2 regions of the Klebsiella sp. RIT-PI-d genome follow, and region 2 is predicted to be linked to the other one. Evidence: predicted binding sites of a transcription regulator. Region 2 holds the regulator's gene; the other holds the start of a gene.
What was found. Region 2 encodes sigma-54, which starts transcription at its own class of promoters, with help from an activator protein. Its sites were predicted from a motif close to GTTGGCACANNTTTCGCTNT; they were not measured.
Positions count from the first base shown of each region.

Region 1: glnK (P-II family nitrogen regulator) is a predicted target of sigma-54. The motif match lies at 6,148-6,167, and genes of this name have one in related genera.

Region 1 is NZ_LGIT01000009.1:172,792-180,535, reverse strand. Features, by position in the region: gene AC791_RS07440 (EAL domain-containing protein) at 1-1,317, shown strand, start outside; gene AC791_RS07435 (hypothetical protein) at 1,448-1,663, opposite strand; gene AC791_RS07430 (hypothetical protein) at 1,660-1,908, opposite strand; RNA gene ffs (signal recognition particle sRNA small type) at 2,131-2,227, opposite strand; gene AC791_RS07425 (MGMT family protein) at 2,404-2,715, shown strand; gene AC791_RS07420 (YbaY family lipoprotein) at 2,756-3,325, opposite strand; gene tesB (acyl-CoA thioesterase II) at 3,529-4,395, shown strand; gene amtB (ammonium transporter AmtB) at 4,439-5,725, opposite strand; gene glnK (P-II family nitrogen regulator) at 5,757-6,095, opposite strand; gene AC791_RS07400 (SmdB family multidrug efflux ABC transporter permease/ATP-binding protein) at 6,339-7,744, opposite strand, start outside.
Region 2 is NZ_LGIT01000003.1:476,239-483,982, reverse strand. Features, by position in the region: gene arcB (aerobic respiration two-component sensor histidine kinase ArcB) at 1-1,048, shown strand, start outside; gene elbB (isoprenoid biosynthesis glyoxalase ElbB) at 1,289-1,942, shown strand; gene mtgA (monofunctional biosynthetic peptidoglycan transglycosylase) at 1,939-2,667, shown strand; gene yrbL (PhoP regulatory network protein YrbL) at 2,664-3,299, opposite strand; gene npr (PTS phosphocarrier protein NPr) at 3,541-3,813, opposite strand; gene rapZ (RNase adapter RapZ) at 3,813-4,664, opposite strand; gene ptsN (PTS IIA-like nitrogen regulatory protein PtsN) at 4,710-5,198, opposite strand; gene hpf (ribosome hibernation promoting factor) at 5,256-5,543, opposite strand; gene rpoN (RNA polymerase factor sigma-54) at 5,566-6,999, opposite strand; gene lptB (LPS export ABC transporter ATP-binding protein) at 7,100-7,744, opposite strand, start outside.

The DNA of each region.
Region 1 (7,744 bases), on a different contig from region 2:
CAGGTTTCTTATAGTCATCGATATATTCAGGAAGTGCTCTACTTTCACGATCTCGAGCCTCTATGCTCTTCGTTTGAAGAAATGAAAGTCGGCAAACAGTTCCCACCTTCGCAGGCTCTGACATCAAAGGGCTATCAAGTTTGGCTGACGACCAAAAACGATATCGGAATCGATCGTAGTATGGCGGGGCTGGGTAGCGCCAACTATGTCGTCATAGTCGATCCTGAATCCTTAATCGATGTTCTCCCCTACGGGCAGTGGCCGATTAATATAGCGCTCATTGGGCTCAAAAATAATGCGATCGTCGCCAGTACGTCGCCACATGCGCAAGAAGTCTGGGCGCAGGCTTTAAGCACTAACAAAACACAGTTCCGGCATAATGACGTGATATACAATATTAATCGTTATCCGAAACTTAATATCGCAACAGTGACCTGGGCTTCAACGCTCCCTCTGGATGAGGGCTGGCATCATCAGCTACTCTACTGGCTCCCGTTTGGGGCTACTATCAGTATGCTATCCGCCTGGCTTATTCGGCGCGTACTGCGTCATCTTCGCTCTCCTCACCAGCTTTTACAGAACGCCATTCGCTCGCGGGAAATTATTGTTCACTATCAGCCCATTGTCTCGTTAACCGATGAGCGTATTGTTGGTGCTGAAGCGCTCGCCCGCTGGCCGCAGCCCGACGGCACTTTCCTTGCCCCGGATATTTTTATCCCGCTGGCAGAGCAAAACGGATTAATGACGTCGCTGACTGAGCTGATTGTAGCGCGCGTTTTCTCTGATTTAGGCCCATGGCTGCAACAGCATCCGCAATATTATGTCTCGATTAACATTTCAGCCAACGATCTGCATTCAACGACGCTTCCAGTGCTTATTGCGCAACGTGTCGCCCGCTGGAGGATAGCGCCGGAGCAGATTGCCCTTGAACTGACTGAACGCAGTTTTACCGATCTAAATGTCAGTGCCCCGGCGATTGCGCGTTATCGGGAAAGCGGTCATCCTGTTTATATTGATGATTTTGGCACGGGGTTCTCCAGCCTGAGCTATCTACATGGAATTGAGGCCGATACGCTTAAAATCGATAAATTTTTCGTGGAAACGGTGGAACATAATCAGGTTACACCCCATATCATCAGGCTGGCGCAAACGCTTAATCTTAAGACAGTGGCAGAAGGAATTGAAACGCCACAACAGGCCGCATGGCTGCGCGAGCGCGGCGTAGAGTACGGACAGGGCTGGCTTTATAGTAAGGCGCTTGAGAAGAATGCGTTTATGGCATGGGCCGAACAGAATCTGCACCGCCCGGAAAGCTAAAAAAACAGCGGCGGGGAGAAGCCCGCCGTGAATATCATCCCTGAACCTAATGAGGTGGAAAACCTATTTTTGTTTGCGTCATTATGACCGCAGATGATTTCACATTAAGGTGATAAGCATAACCGTTTTATTACTGCTGAGGAGGGATCGGAAATCCTTTCAGCGAGATGATAAATCGTCCGCCCTCTTTTTTAATTTTCGCCCCCGTCTCGCACCAGTCTGAGGCGATACGAAAAAACTCATCGCTGCCAACATTCCAGTTGAGACGCACTTGTTTAACATAGCCTGAACGCAACAGCGCATACGCCTCGCTACAGCTACGTGCGACTGAGATCTGTGATTTCATTTTCTCTTCTTCAGAATTTTGCGTAATGCTTTGATTTCTTTAGACGTGAAAGGGCGGGTATCTTCTTCAATATGCTGATTGTCAATTTCGTCTTCCGACACCTCAGCGTCATAGGTTAATTCAAACGCCGACAGCAGCAATTTCTCCGTTGCCGTGCTTAAGTTGTCATTATTCGCCTCTGCATACTGGCGAAGTTTATCTTTTAGCGTCTCTTCAATTTTGACATTCAATACGACAGTGGACATGGGCAACGCTTTCCTTATCGGCAATCTATAACGTGATATTTTTTCAGTCCATTGATGACGCGGGTCCTGAAACTCCTCGAATTATTATTGTGTCCAGGATGTATGACAGAAGAATGACGCGTATTTTTCAGGACGATTAACGATACCAGAGATAAAAACGACAAGAAGCCGATAACGAAATGAGGGGGTATGAAAAAGAGGTAATGCAGAATTGGGTGGGGGCCCTGCCAGCTACATCCCGGCACACACGTCATCTGCTCTGGCTGCTTCCTTCCGGATCTGACCTGGTAAACAGAGTAGCATTGCGGGAGAACCAACAGGGCCCCCATTGAGAGCGTTGTAACCAACGCGCAGGCGCATTATCACTGCTGTGCCCGGCAATTGCAAGCTACCGGCAATCGTATGCTGGTTTATTGCACAAGCCGGTTATTTTCCTGCTTTCCACCCTTCCCCGCGCCGCTTATGCTAGCCCTGACATCATTTTAAGGAGCAGGCATGTATCCAGAAGACTCATTCCCTCATCGCGTCTGGCAAATTGTGGCGGCGATACCCGAAGGGTACGTGACGACCTATGGCGATATTGCACGTCTGGCCGGATCGCCGCGAGCAGCGCGTCAGGTAGGTGGCGTGCTCAGACGCTTACCGGAAGGTTCATCTTTACCCTGGCACAGAGTGGTTAATCGACACGGCGCTATTTCACTGACCGGGCCGGATCTTCAGCGGCAAAGAGAGGCACTCCTGGCAGAAGGCGTGGCGGTATCCGGGAGTGGGCAAATCGACATGCAGCATTATCGGTGGGTATTTTAAGCCGCCCTCACCCGTGATGATGAGGGCGGTATAACGTGTATTACCAGGTCGTCGGAGCCGGAACAGCTGATGACGGGGTCACTTGCGTTGGCGACGTAGACGGAACCGTCGTTACTGCACCACCGCTGGACTGGATCGGCACGGCCGTTTGTGGAACCGGAACCAGCGTCAGGTCGACTTTAGTGCCGCCCTGGTTGATTACAGGTTTCACGCCATCAGTAATAAAGACCAGTTTATCGTTGACCGTAATCGCTGCGCTCAGCAGGATCCGGGCATCAGGCTTGATATCTGATGGATTGAACGGCAGCAAGTAGCTATACGGCGGCTGTTTACCGTCGGTACGTACGGCTTTCTGCGCGATCACTTTTGATGGCGCATCAGACTGTGACGCATCGGAAACCGTCACGGTCAGGACAGCGTCAGGCGGTAAAGCCACTTTCTGACGGATCCATACTGTACCGGAAACATTCGGCTGCTTAATAACCGCTTTTGAAGCTACACCCGACGTACTGGGATTAAGCGCTGGGGTCTGAATATCTGCGCTTTTATCCGCACAGGCCGACAGCGCTACCACTACGGCAATACCACTTAACATGTGCACGACTTTCATTACGTTCTCCTTTTACGCTATGCACTGCGAGATTGATTCCCACCAGATGAGTGGTTAACAGAAAGACAACGTGAGTAAGTGTGGCACAAGTCACTTATTTTTGCCTGGAATCAGGCCGTTAATCAGATTTTCGCACCCATCGGACCACTTGCCTTTCTGCGTTATAATGGACGCTACAGGCTGCTATTTACGTGAGGAAAGCTATGAGTCAGGCGCTGAACAATCTGCTGGCATTATTAAATCTGGAAAAAATTGAAGAAGGGTTATTTCGTGGTCAGAGCCAGGATTTGGGTCTGCGCCAGGTTTTCGGCGGACAAGTGGTAGGTCAGGCGCTCTATGCCGCGAAAGAAACCGTGCCGGAAGAACGCCTGGTGCACTCTTTTCACAGCTATTTTTTGCGTCCCGGCGACAGTGAAAAGCCGATTATTTATGACGTTGAAGTTTTACGCGATGGAAACAGCTTTAGCGCTCGCCGCGTTGCTGCCGTGCAAAACGGTAAGCCCATTTTTTATATGACCGCGTCATTTCAGGCGCCTGAATCGGGTTATGAGCATCAAAAAACGATGCCGCCTGCTCCGGCACCGGACTCGCTGAAATCAGAAACCGACATTGCGCTTTCGCTCGCGCATCTCCTGCCGCCGCAGGTCAAAGATAAATTTCTCAGCGAAAAGGCGCTGGAGATCCGCCCGGTTGAGTTTCATAACCCGCTAAAAGGCCACGTTGCAGAACCCGCCCGCCAGGTGTGGATGCGTGCCAATGGCCCGATGCCGGAAGATTTACGCGTCCATCAGTATCTACTGGGCTACGCATCAGATTTCAATTTCCTGCCGGTAGCGCTTCAGCCGCACGGCGTCGGTTTTCTGGAAAAAGGGATGCAGGTTGCCACTATCGATCACTCTATGTGGTTCCACCGGCCTTTCACGATGAACGACTGGCTGCTGTACAGTGTAGAAAGCACGTCTGCCTCCAGCGCACGCGGCTTTGTTCGCGGTGAGTTTTATACTCAGGATGGGATTCTGGTGGCTTCAACGGTGCAGGAAGGGGTAATGCGTAACCGTAATCATGTCTAAATAAAAAAGCCGGGTAGCGATATGCCACCCGGCATTATTATTATCAGGCGTTATACGCATTCTCGCCGTGGCTGTTAACATCCAGCCCTTCGCGCTCCTGCTCTTCCGGTACGCGCAGTCCAACGGTCATATCGGCCAGTTTATAGGCAATAAAGGCAACAACCGCTGACCAGACAATGGTAATACCGATGCTTTCCAGCTGCACCAGCACCTGATGGCCCATGGTGACGCCCTCTGCATAGCCAACACCACCGAGCGATGTCGCGGCAAAGATACCGGTCAGAATACAGCCGACAATGCCGCATACGCCGTGAACCCCAAATACGTCACACGGATCGTCAACCCGCAGGATGCGTTTAAGCATCGTAACACCCCACAGCCCTGCCAGCCCCGAGGCGAGACCGACAATCAGCGCACCACCGACACCGATATAGCCACAGGCAGGCGTTACGCCAACCAGCCCGGCGATAGCACCGGAACAGGCGCCCAGCAGAGACGGTTTACCACGGGTGATCCACTCGCCAAACACCCATGCCAGAATAGCCGCTGCGGTTGCCACTACGGTGTTAACGAAAGCTAACGCGGCAATTTCGCTGGCCGCACTGGCTGAACCGGCGTTGAAACCGAACCACCCAACATACAGGATCGCCGTACCGGTAAATACCATCGGCAAGTTGTGGGGTTTGAACGCTTCTTTACCAAAACCGACACGTTTGCCGATCAGGTAAGCACCCACCAGCCCGGCAATTGCCGCGTTGATGTGAACTACCGTACCGCCGGCAAAATCCAGCGCGCCGTGCGATGCAAGCAGACCGCCGCCCCAGACCATGTGCGCAATCGGAATGTAGGACAGCGTCAGCCACACGACAACAAAAATCAGTACCGCAGAGAAGCGGATACGCTCAGCCAGCGCACCGACAATCAGCCCCACGGTAATACAGGCAAAAGAGCCCTGGAACGCGACGTGAATATACTGATAGAAGCTGCCCATCACTGCGGTCAGTTCGATATTTTTCAGCATCACCCAGTTGAAGTTGCCGAAGAAGTTATTGCCTTCGCCAAAGGCCAGCGAGTAACCGTAAATCACCCACAGTACGCAGACGAGGGCGAATGTCACCATCACCTGAGTCAGCATCGACAGCACGTTTTTACCGCGGATCAGGCCGCCGTAAAACAGAGCAATGCCGGGAATGGTCATAAACAACACCAGCGCGGTACAGATCATCATAAATGCGTTATCGGCTTTATCTGCCACTGCCGGTGCCGCCATCGCGAGGCCAGGTAATAGCGCCACCGTACCCAGAGCCGTTTTGATCGTTGCTATCTTCATTTTCTCGTTCCCTATCACTGTGTGTCAGGCGTTAAAGCGCCGCTTCGTCGGCTTCGCCGGTACGAATACGAATGACGCGTTGCAGCTCGGCGACAAAAATTTTGCCGTCGCCAATTTTTCCGGTGTAGGCCGCTTTGCTGATAATATCGATCACTTCATCAAGCTGATCGTCGGCAATAGCCACATCGATTTTTACTTTTGGCAGGAAGTTAACGCTGTATTCTGCCCCACGATAAAGTTCAGCATGTCCCTTCTGACGTCCGAAGCCTTTTACTTCGGTCACGGTCAGCCCCTGAATACCAATAGAAGAGAGCGCTTCACGCACATCCTCGAGTTTAAATGGCTTAATTACCACTGTTACCAGCTTCATAGATCCTCTCCAGTCAGAATTCAGTTATGGCCGCAGCGCCCACCTGTGAACTAAAGCAAGCGGCGTGCCAGAAATAGATTTCATGCGCCAGGAGTCGTTTGGTGCGGGTAGCGTGAGCAGGAAAAAGTGTGACCGGGATTCAATTTGTCATCGGGCAAAAAAAACGCACCATGCTGGTGCAGGGTGCGGTGAACTTTTGCACCAGGACATCGCCTGGTAGCGGGAGTGCATAAAAGTGGTGCGTCAGGCGGTCAGCGGCCCCTCCTGCTCACTGGACTGAAGTTCCTCTCCGGCAAGCTGAAGCTGATACATTTGCCAGTAGCGGCCTTTATTCGCCAGAAGCGCCTGATGCGTTCCTTGCTCCACGGCTTGCCCGCGATGCAGGACCATGATGGTATCAGCTTCAACGATGGTCGACAGGCGATGCGCAATCACAATGAGGGTGGTCTGTTTACGTACGGCCGCCAGCGCCAGCTGGATCGCCTGCTCCGTACCTGAGTCAATATTGGCCGTGGCTTCATCAAGGATCAGGATTTGCGGCGTATCAATCAGCACTCGCGCCAGGGCCAGAAGCTGTTTTTGCCCGACCGACAAATTATTACCCTGCTCGCCAAGCTGAGTATGAATGCCGTCACTCATGTCGCGCGCCAGTTCGGCAAGCTGCACCGTCTCCAGCGCCTGCCATACTTGCTCCTCGCTGATATCGCGGCCAAGCGTGACGTTAGTCAGGAAGGAATCCGCAAGAACAACCGGGTCCTGCTGAACCATCGCCACCCCGTGGCGCAGCGTGGCATGGCTGAGTGAGGCCAGCGGGCGCCCGTCAAGACGGATCTCCCCCTGCGTCAGCGGATAGTTGCCCATTAACAGACTGGCGAGGGTACTTTTTCCGCTGCCGGTATGCCCCACCAGCGCAATAAAACTGCGTGATGGAACATGCAGATTAATATCCTGCAAAACCAGACGGTCCTGATGATAGGCAAAAGAGAGCGCGTCGATATCAATCGTGCCGCTGCGCAGCGGCTGGTCGTCCTGACCGTACTCCTGCCGCGGACGATCCATTAATTCGAACACCCGCTCCCCGGCAACCACCGCCTGCTGAAGCATTGATTGCTGCGTGGTCAGTTCAATCAGCGGTTCATTCAGTCGTCCAAGATAGCTGATAAACGCGTACAGCACCCCAACTTCAATGGTGCCGACAGAAGTGAAGCCAAACAGCATCAGCAGGCCGCACAGCACCAGCGCGGAGAACAGGCTGAGCAGCGGACGCAGTAAAAAGCCGTCCAGCTTCAGCGTTTGCATTCGTGCCTGGTAGTGCGCATAGCTGGCCTCGCGCATTCGCTCGCCAAAACGCGCCTGCTGGCGGAACTGCTGGATCACGCTCATGCCGTTAATCACTTCATTAAAACCATCGTTGATTTCAGCAAGCCAGGCACGTACCCGCCGCACAATAGGCGTGCTGTAGCGCTGATAAATCAGCATGACGATGATCACCGCAGGAAATATGGAAATAGCGACCAGCGCCATTCGCCAGTCGAGCGTGAACATGGCGACCAGCATTGCGCCGACCAGTGCCGCACTGCGCAGGACCGTCGCCACCACCGTTACGTAGAGATCGCGGATCACTTCGGTATCGTTGGTAACGCGGGAAA
Region 2 (7,744 bases):
CGGGAAGACGCTGCGTTTTGAAGTCGAAGATTCCGGCATCGGCATTCCGCAGGACGAGCAGGACAAAATTTTCGCCATGTACTATCAGGTAAAAGACAGTAACGGCGGCAAACCTGCGACCGGGACCGGTATTGGTCTGGCGGTATCACGGCGGCTGGCGAAAAATATGGGCGGCGATATTACCGTCACCAGCCAGGCAGGGAAAGGTTCGATATTTACGCTGACAGTCGAGGCGCCAGCGGTGGTGGAAAAAGTCGAGGATGCTCTCAAAGACGAGGAAATGCCGCTTCCTGCCCTGCACGTGTTGTTGGTTGAAGACATTGAGCTGAACGTGATTGTGGCGCGTTCGGTGCTTGAGAAACTGGGTAACAGCGTTGATGTCGCGATGACCGGTACAGCGGCGCTGGAGATGTTTACCCCGAGCGAATACGATCTGGTTTTGCTCGATATCCAGTTGCCCGATATGACCGGGCTGGATATCTCCCGTCAGCTGACGCAGCGCTATCAACGTGACCAACTGCCTCCGCTGGTGGCATTAACAGCCAACGTGCTGAAAGATAAACAAGAATACCTTGATGCCGGTATGAATGATGTCTTAAGCAAACCGCTGGCAGTTCCGGCATTAACTGCCATGATTAAGAAGTTCTGGGACACTGCTAACCACGAGGAGAAGAGAGTGACTTCCATGGATAATGGCAAAACACACGAGCTGTTAGATATCCCCATGCTGGAGCAGTACATTGAGCTGGTCGGGCCGAAATTAATCACTGACGGTCTCGCCGTTTTTGAAAAAATGATGCCTGCCTATCTTAGTGTGCTGGACTCAAACCTGACCGCACGCGATCAAAAAGCGATTGCGGAAGAGGGGCATAAAATCAAAGGCGCGGCGGGATCGATTGGTCTGCGCCATCTGCAACAATTAGGGCAGCAAATACAGTCGTCCGATCTTCCTGCCTGGTGGGATAACGTGGGTGAATGGATTGAAGAGCTGAAGCAAGAGTGGCAGCACGATGTCGCGGTATTAAAAGAGTGGGTTGCCCAACGGTAATAAAAAATGACCCCGGCCTGGCCGGGGTGCGCTAATACTGCGCCAACACCAGGGAAATCATGGCTGCGCCTGTTTAATTAGCGTTCTTACACAAGGCACAGCGGAAAGACTTGGGACGCACGTTCATTAAGATAGCAAATCTTAAATTATTTGTTACACGAATCAGTTAAATATGTGAAGCACAGCGGTTAAATCATGTTTTCTGCTGAGTGCTCATCAGTTATGAAAAGGAATAGCCAGATGAAAAAAGTTGGGGTTGTCCTGAGCGGATGCGGTGTCTATGACGGAACGGAGATCCACGAGGCGGTCATTACCTTGTTAGCACTTGCCCGTCAGGACGCTCAGGCAGTCTGTTTCGCACCGGATAACATCCAGTCTGAGGTGATCAACCACCTCACTGGCGAAGTCATGGCTGAAAGCCGCAATGTATTAATTGAAGCCGCGCGTATTGTACGGGGCGACATCCAGCCGCTGGCACAGGCCCGGGCGGATGAACTGGACGCGTTGATTGTCCCCGGCGGCTTTGGCGCAGCCAAAAACCTGAGTAATTTTGCTACTCAGGGCGCGGCGTGCGAGGTCAATAGCGAATTAAAGGCGCTGGCGATAGAAATGCACCGTGCCGGTAAACCCCTGGGATTTATGTGTATTGCGCCTGCAATGCTGCCCAAAATCTTTGCTTTCCCGCTACGCCTGACCATTGGTACGGATATTGATACTGCTGACGTGCTGGATGAAATGGGAGCGGAGCATGTGCCCTGTCCGGTGGATGACATTGTGGTCGATGAAGACAATAAAATAGTGACCACGCCTGCCTGGATGCTGGCGGAGAATATTGCAGAGGCCGCGACGGGCATCGAAAAACTGGTCGCACGCGTACTGGCTCTGACCGAATGAGTAAAAAGCGTTCCCCGCTGTTTATTTCTCTGCGTCGACTTGTGGGGCGTACACTCCTGGCTCTCGCACTTTTCTGGGGAGGCGGTATTGCGCTGTTCAGCGTGGTGCCCGTACCTTTCTCTGCCGTCATGGTTGAGCGGCAAATCAGTGCCTGGCTGACCGGCGATTTTGGCTACCTCGTTCACGCCGACTGGGTGGACATGGATAACATCTCGCCCTATATGGGCCTTGCGGTTATCGCGGCAGAAGATCAGAAATTCCCGGGCCACCATGGATTTGATATGGCGGCGATTGAAAAAGCGCTATCGCATAATCAGCGGCATGAAATGCGGATCCGCGGCGCATCAACCCTTTCACAACAGACGGCAAAAAATCTGTTTCTGTGGGATGGCCGTAGTTGGCTGCGTAAGGGTCTGGAAGCCGGCCTGACGGCAGGCATTGAAACGGTGTGGAGCAAAAAGCGGATACTGACGGTCTATCTTAATATTGCCGAATTTGGCACGGGTATCTTCGGTGTGGAGGCGGCAGCGCAGCATTATTTCCACAAGCCTGCCAGCAAGCTAACCCGTTCTGAAGCCGCGCTGCTGGCCGCGGTGCTGCCGAACCCGATCCGCTTTCACGCGAATGCGCCTGACGGCTACGTGCGGAGTCGTCAGGCGTGGATTATGCGTCAGATGCAGCAATTAAGCGGAGAAGCATTTATGGCGACCAACAATCTGTATTAGGCCCGATGCGAGGTCAGCGTTACTGACATGCCCGCTTTCTGGCCATCATCACCGTTTTCAGATGCGGCGGCCAGCGCGGGCTGCTGCATAAAGCGTTGCCACAGCCGCGCCTGCTTGCGATGGCAGAACCAGGCAGACCACGTGGCCAGCGGAACGATCGTGCTCTCGCCAATATTATCGCACACCACCGGTATCACTTCTGACTCACTCACCCGGCGACACAGAATATTTTGCGGCTTCAGCGTCATGGTGACGATATGGTTATCATGCAGGTAGCGTTTAAGCTTTCTCAGCACCTCGCGCAGCATGACAACATCCCGGTCATAACAGCACTGAGCCGCAAAAGCTTTTAAAGTGACAGATGGCTTACCGTCGAAATCGGTAATTACGTCATAAACATAGCCGGTACCAAGATCGGTTTCTACCATACCGTAATATTGCGGAATACCGCTCCAGTCTTTGAGATAGCCCGACAGGTGCGCATAATAGCGCAGCTCACGCTTAGTTTCTTTTAGACCGCCCTGGCTGGCATGATAAATAATTTTAATGCAGCGTTGAGCATTTTCCGGATGTAAATAGCACTGGCGATGCCGTCCGGTTCCCAGCGGAGTTTGGTTTGATAGGTGGATCATAAAGCCGTCCTGAAATATGTGCTCATACCGGGTCAGTATGGCCGACAAACTTAAATGGAACTTCAACGAAATGTTAAGGTTTTCTTAAGTTGCTTTTTAAACATATAAACAGCACGGAATGTAAAATTATATTCAGCTATTTTATTTTTGAAATAATAACGCAGCGATATAAAAATTTAATGCGGAATGACACATCACAGTGTGTTTTTGCAGGGTATCCTGTCCCGGAAGGGACAGGTTATTATTCTTCGTCGAAACCGGAATTAAACAGCGCGATAACCGCTGCCAGCGCTTCAGCCTCCTGTGGCCCCGTCGCTTCAATCTCAATCTGACGGCCTTTAGCTGAGTCGAGCATCAGCAGTGCAATCACGCTATTAGCCTCTGCCTCTGCGCCTTCATCATTGCGCAGCAGGACTTCAGCGTCGAAGCCCTGCATCAGCTCAAACAGCTTCATCGCCGGGCGGGCGTGCATACCCAGCTTATTGGTCACTTCCACGATCGTTTTAACCGTCATTATTTACGTTTTTCCAGCGTGCGATGGCGGGATTGAACGTTCTTGCCGCGCGAGCGGAAATAGTCGGCCAGCTGTTCTGCAATATACACCGAACGGTGTTTACCGCCGGTACAGCCAATCGCCACGGTTAAATAACTACGGTTGTTGGTTTCCAGCATCGGCAGCCACAGTTCAAGATAGCTTCGCGTCTGATAGATAAAGTTGTGCACTTCAGTATGCCTGTCGAGGAACGCCGCGACGGGTTTATCAAGGCCGGTCATCGGGCGTAGTTTCGGGTCCCAGTGCGGGTTTGGCAGAAAACGCACGTCAAACACGTAGTCGGCATCAATAGGGATACCGTGCTTGAAGCCGAAAGACTCAAACACCATCGTTAATTCGCGCTCACGTTTGCCAAGCAGACGCGTACGCAGCATTTCGGCCAGTTCGTGAACCGACATCTCAGAAGTATCGACGATCAGATCGGCGCGTGAGCGCAACGGCTCAAGCAGGTCACTTTCCTGATCGATAGCACTCTCCAGCGACAAATTTTTACTGGAAAGCGGATGCAGACGGCGGGTATCACTGTAGCGACGGATCAGCGTGTTACGATCCGCATCAAGGAACAGCAGCTGCGGCGAAAAAGCCTCGGGCAGATTTTGCATTGCCTGCTCAAATATTTCCGGCGATTCCGGCATATTACGCACGTCGATGCTGACCGCGGCAGACGTTTGACGATCAACCAGGCTTCTGGCCAGTTCGGGCAATAGCACGACGGGCAAGTTATCAACGCAGTAGAATCCCATATCTTCCAGCGCCCGCAGAGCAACGGATTTCCCGGAGCCTGAGCGACCGCTGACGATCATCAGTACCATGTACCGTTTCTCCTCAGTACAGCAAAGGGTAAAGCGTTATCCCTGCTACACATCATCACTGTGTTCAGTTTCAGTGATGATTTGATACAGCTCTTCATCACTTTGCGCCGCCCGAAGACGACGACAAATGGTTTTATCTGCCAGCCGTTTGGCCACCAGTGAAAGGGTATGCAAATGCGTTTTTGTCTGATCGGCAGGCACCAGAAGTGCAAACAGCAGATCAACCGGCTGGTTGTCGATGGCATCAAAAGCAATCGGCGTTTCCAGTTGCACAAACACGCCAACGGCACGCAGCGTATCTTCTTCCAGCTTGCCATGAGGAATGGCGAGGCCATTACCGATACCGGTACTGCCCATTTTTTCACGCGTAAGGATGGCTTCGAATACCACCTGCGGCGCCAGGCTAAGCTGCTTAGCCGCCAGCTCACTGATAATTTCCAGGGCGCGTTTTTTGCTCTGGCAGTGGACGTTACTGCGGGTACATTCCGGGTTAAGAACGGTACTCAGTTGTAGCGCTGTATCATTGTTTATCATAATTTCACCTAAGCTTCGCCTGACAGCATGTGTGATATCAGGCGAACGCCCGGACAATCAGTGTTTTTTCAGTTTATCTTTATGTTTGGTCAGCTGTCGCGCGAGCTTATCAATTAAACCGTCGATAGCTGCATACATGTCCTGCCCTTCCGCACTGGCATGAATTTCCCCCCCGTTAACATGCAGGGTGGCATCCGAAATGTGAGTCACTTTCTCCACTTTCAACACAATGTAGACCTGATTGATGCGGTCAAAATACTGTTCCAGCTTAGCAAATTTCGTGCTGACAAAATCGCGAAGTCCATCAGTAATCTCGACATTGTGTCCAGTGATATTGAGCTGCATAGTGTCTTCCTTATCGGTTGGGTCATACCAGCTGCTTACGCTGGTTAGACGGCGGAATGGATAAAGACTCTCGATACTTCGCCACGGTACGACGTGCAACCATGATCCCCTGATCGGACAGCATTGTGGTTAATTTGCTGTCGCTCAGCGGTTTCGCGGGGTTCTCCGCAGCGATTAACTTTTTCACCAGCGCACGAATCGCGGTCGACGAGGCTTCGCCACCGCCTTCGGTATTTACATGGCTGGAGAAAAAATATTTCAGTTCAAAAATGCCGCGCGGGCTATGCAAATACTTCTGCGTAGTTACGCGAGATATCGTGGATTCATGCATCTCAACGGCCTGGGCGATATCGGCCAGCACCATGGGTTTCATATACTCTTCACCCTGCTCAAAAAACGCCTGCTGCTGCTCAACAATGCAGCGGCTAACGCGTAGCAGCGTATCATTGCGACTCTCCAGGCTTTTAATCAGCCACTTCGCTTCCTGGAGATTACTGCGGATGTACTGGTTATCTGCATCGTTGCGGTTACTGCCGCTCATCGCGGCATAGTGCTGATTAATTTGCAGGCGTGGAATGCTATCGGAATTCAGCTCGACCAGCCATTGACCGTTCACTTTGCGCACCAGCACATCCGGGATCACATACTCCGGCTCTCCGGTCTGGATCGACTGGCCAGGGCGCGGGTCCAGAGACTGAATAAAATTCACTGCATCTTTGAGTACGTCTTCTTTAAGACGCGTAACGCGCATTAAAGTTCGGAAATCATGATTGGCGAGAAGATCAAGGTGATTACTGATGATCAACTGTGCTTCAGCGATCCACGGCGTATTTTTAGCAAACTGCGAAAGCTGGATCAGCAGGCAGTCGCGCAGATCTTTGGCGGCAACACCGACAGGATCGAATCGCTGTACCCGCTTGAGTACCGCTTCCACTTCGTCAAGCCCAATGTCGCCATCGCCCATACTGTCGAGAATGTCCTCGACAGAGAGGGTCAGGTAGCCGGTGTCATCTACCGCATCGACGATCGACGTGGCAATCGCCCGATCGGTGTCGGTGAAAGGCGTCAGTTCAACCTGCCACATCAGATAATCCTGCAAGGACTGGGTGGTTTCGCCCTGATAAACGGGTAATTCGTCGTCCTGGTAATCCACGCCGTTACCGGAAGGCGTTCCGGCGGTGTAGATTTCGTCCCAGCTGGCATCCAGCGGCAGCTCTTCGGGCATCTCTTTTTGTTCCAGCGCGTCCACGCTGTCCAGCGTTTCGTTATCCGGAGATTCTTTGGCATCTATCTCTTCATGAAGATCGGTTTGCTCAAGCAGTGGATTGCTTTCCAGCGCCTGTTGAAGTTCCTGCTGTAATTCCAGCGTTGAGAGTTGCAGCAGGCGAATGGCCTGTTGTAACTGCGGCGTCATAGCAAGCTGTTGACTAAACCTTAATTGCAAACCTTGCTTCATATTCAGAGCGATTCTCTCCCGAGTTTACGTCGCTGACTTCTTACGCTTTATTCATCAGGCCGCTTCCGGGGCATGACGAGGATAGGATAAACACACCCTATCAGAGTCTGAAGTCTTCCCCAAGATATACGCGCTTAACCTGTTCGTCTTTAAGGATTTCGTCTGGCTTACCGTGCGCAATCAGATGGCCCTGGCTCACAATATAAGCGCGTTCGCACACCGCTAACGTTTCGCGCACGTTATGATCGGTAATCAGCACGCCAAGACCACTGTCGCGCAGATGCTCGATAATGTGTTTGATGTCGATAACGGAAATGGGATCAACACCGGCAAACGGTTCATCGAGCAGGATAAATTTAGGATTTGCGGCCAGCGCACGGGCGATTTCCACGCGGCGACGTTCACCGCCGGAGAGCGCCTGACCCAGACTGTCGCGCAGGTGTTCAATATGGAATTCTTCCATCAGCTCGTTAGCGCGATCTTGCCGTTGTTCAGCCGTCAGATCGTCACGAATTTGCAGGACCGCCATCAGGTTATCAAATACGCTAAGGCGACGGAAAATGGAGGCCTCCTGAGGAAGATAACCAATGCCCCGACGTGCGCGCGCATGAAGTGGCAGCAGACTGATATCTTCATCATCAATGATAATGTTGCCGGCATCGCGCGATACAATACCCACGACCATATAAAACGTGGTGGTTTTACCCGCGCCGTTAGGGCCGAGTAGCCCAACAATTTCACCGGA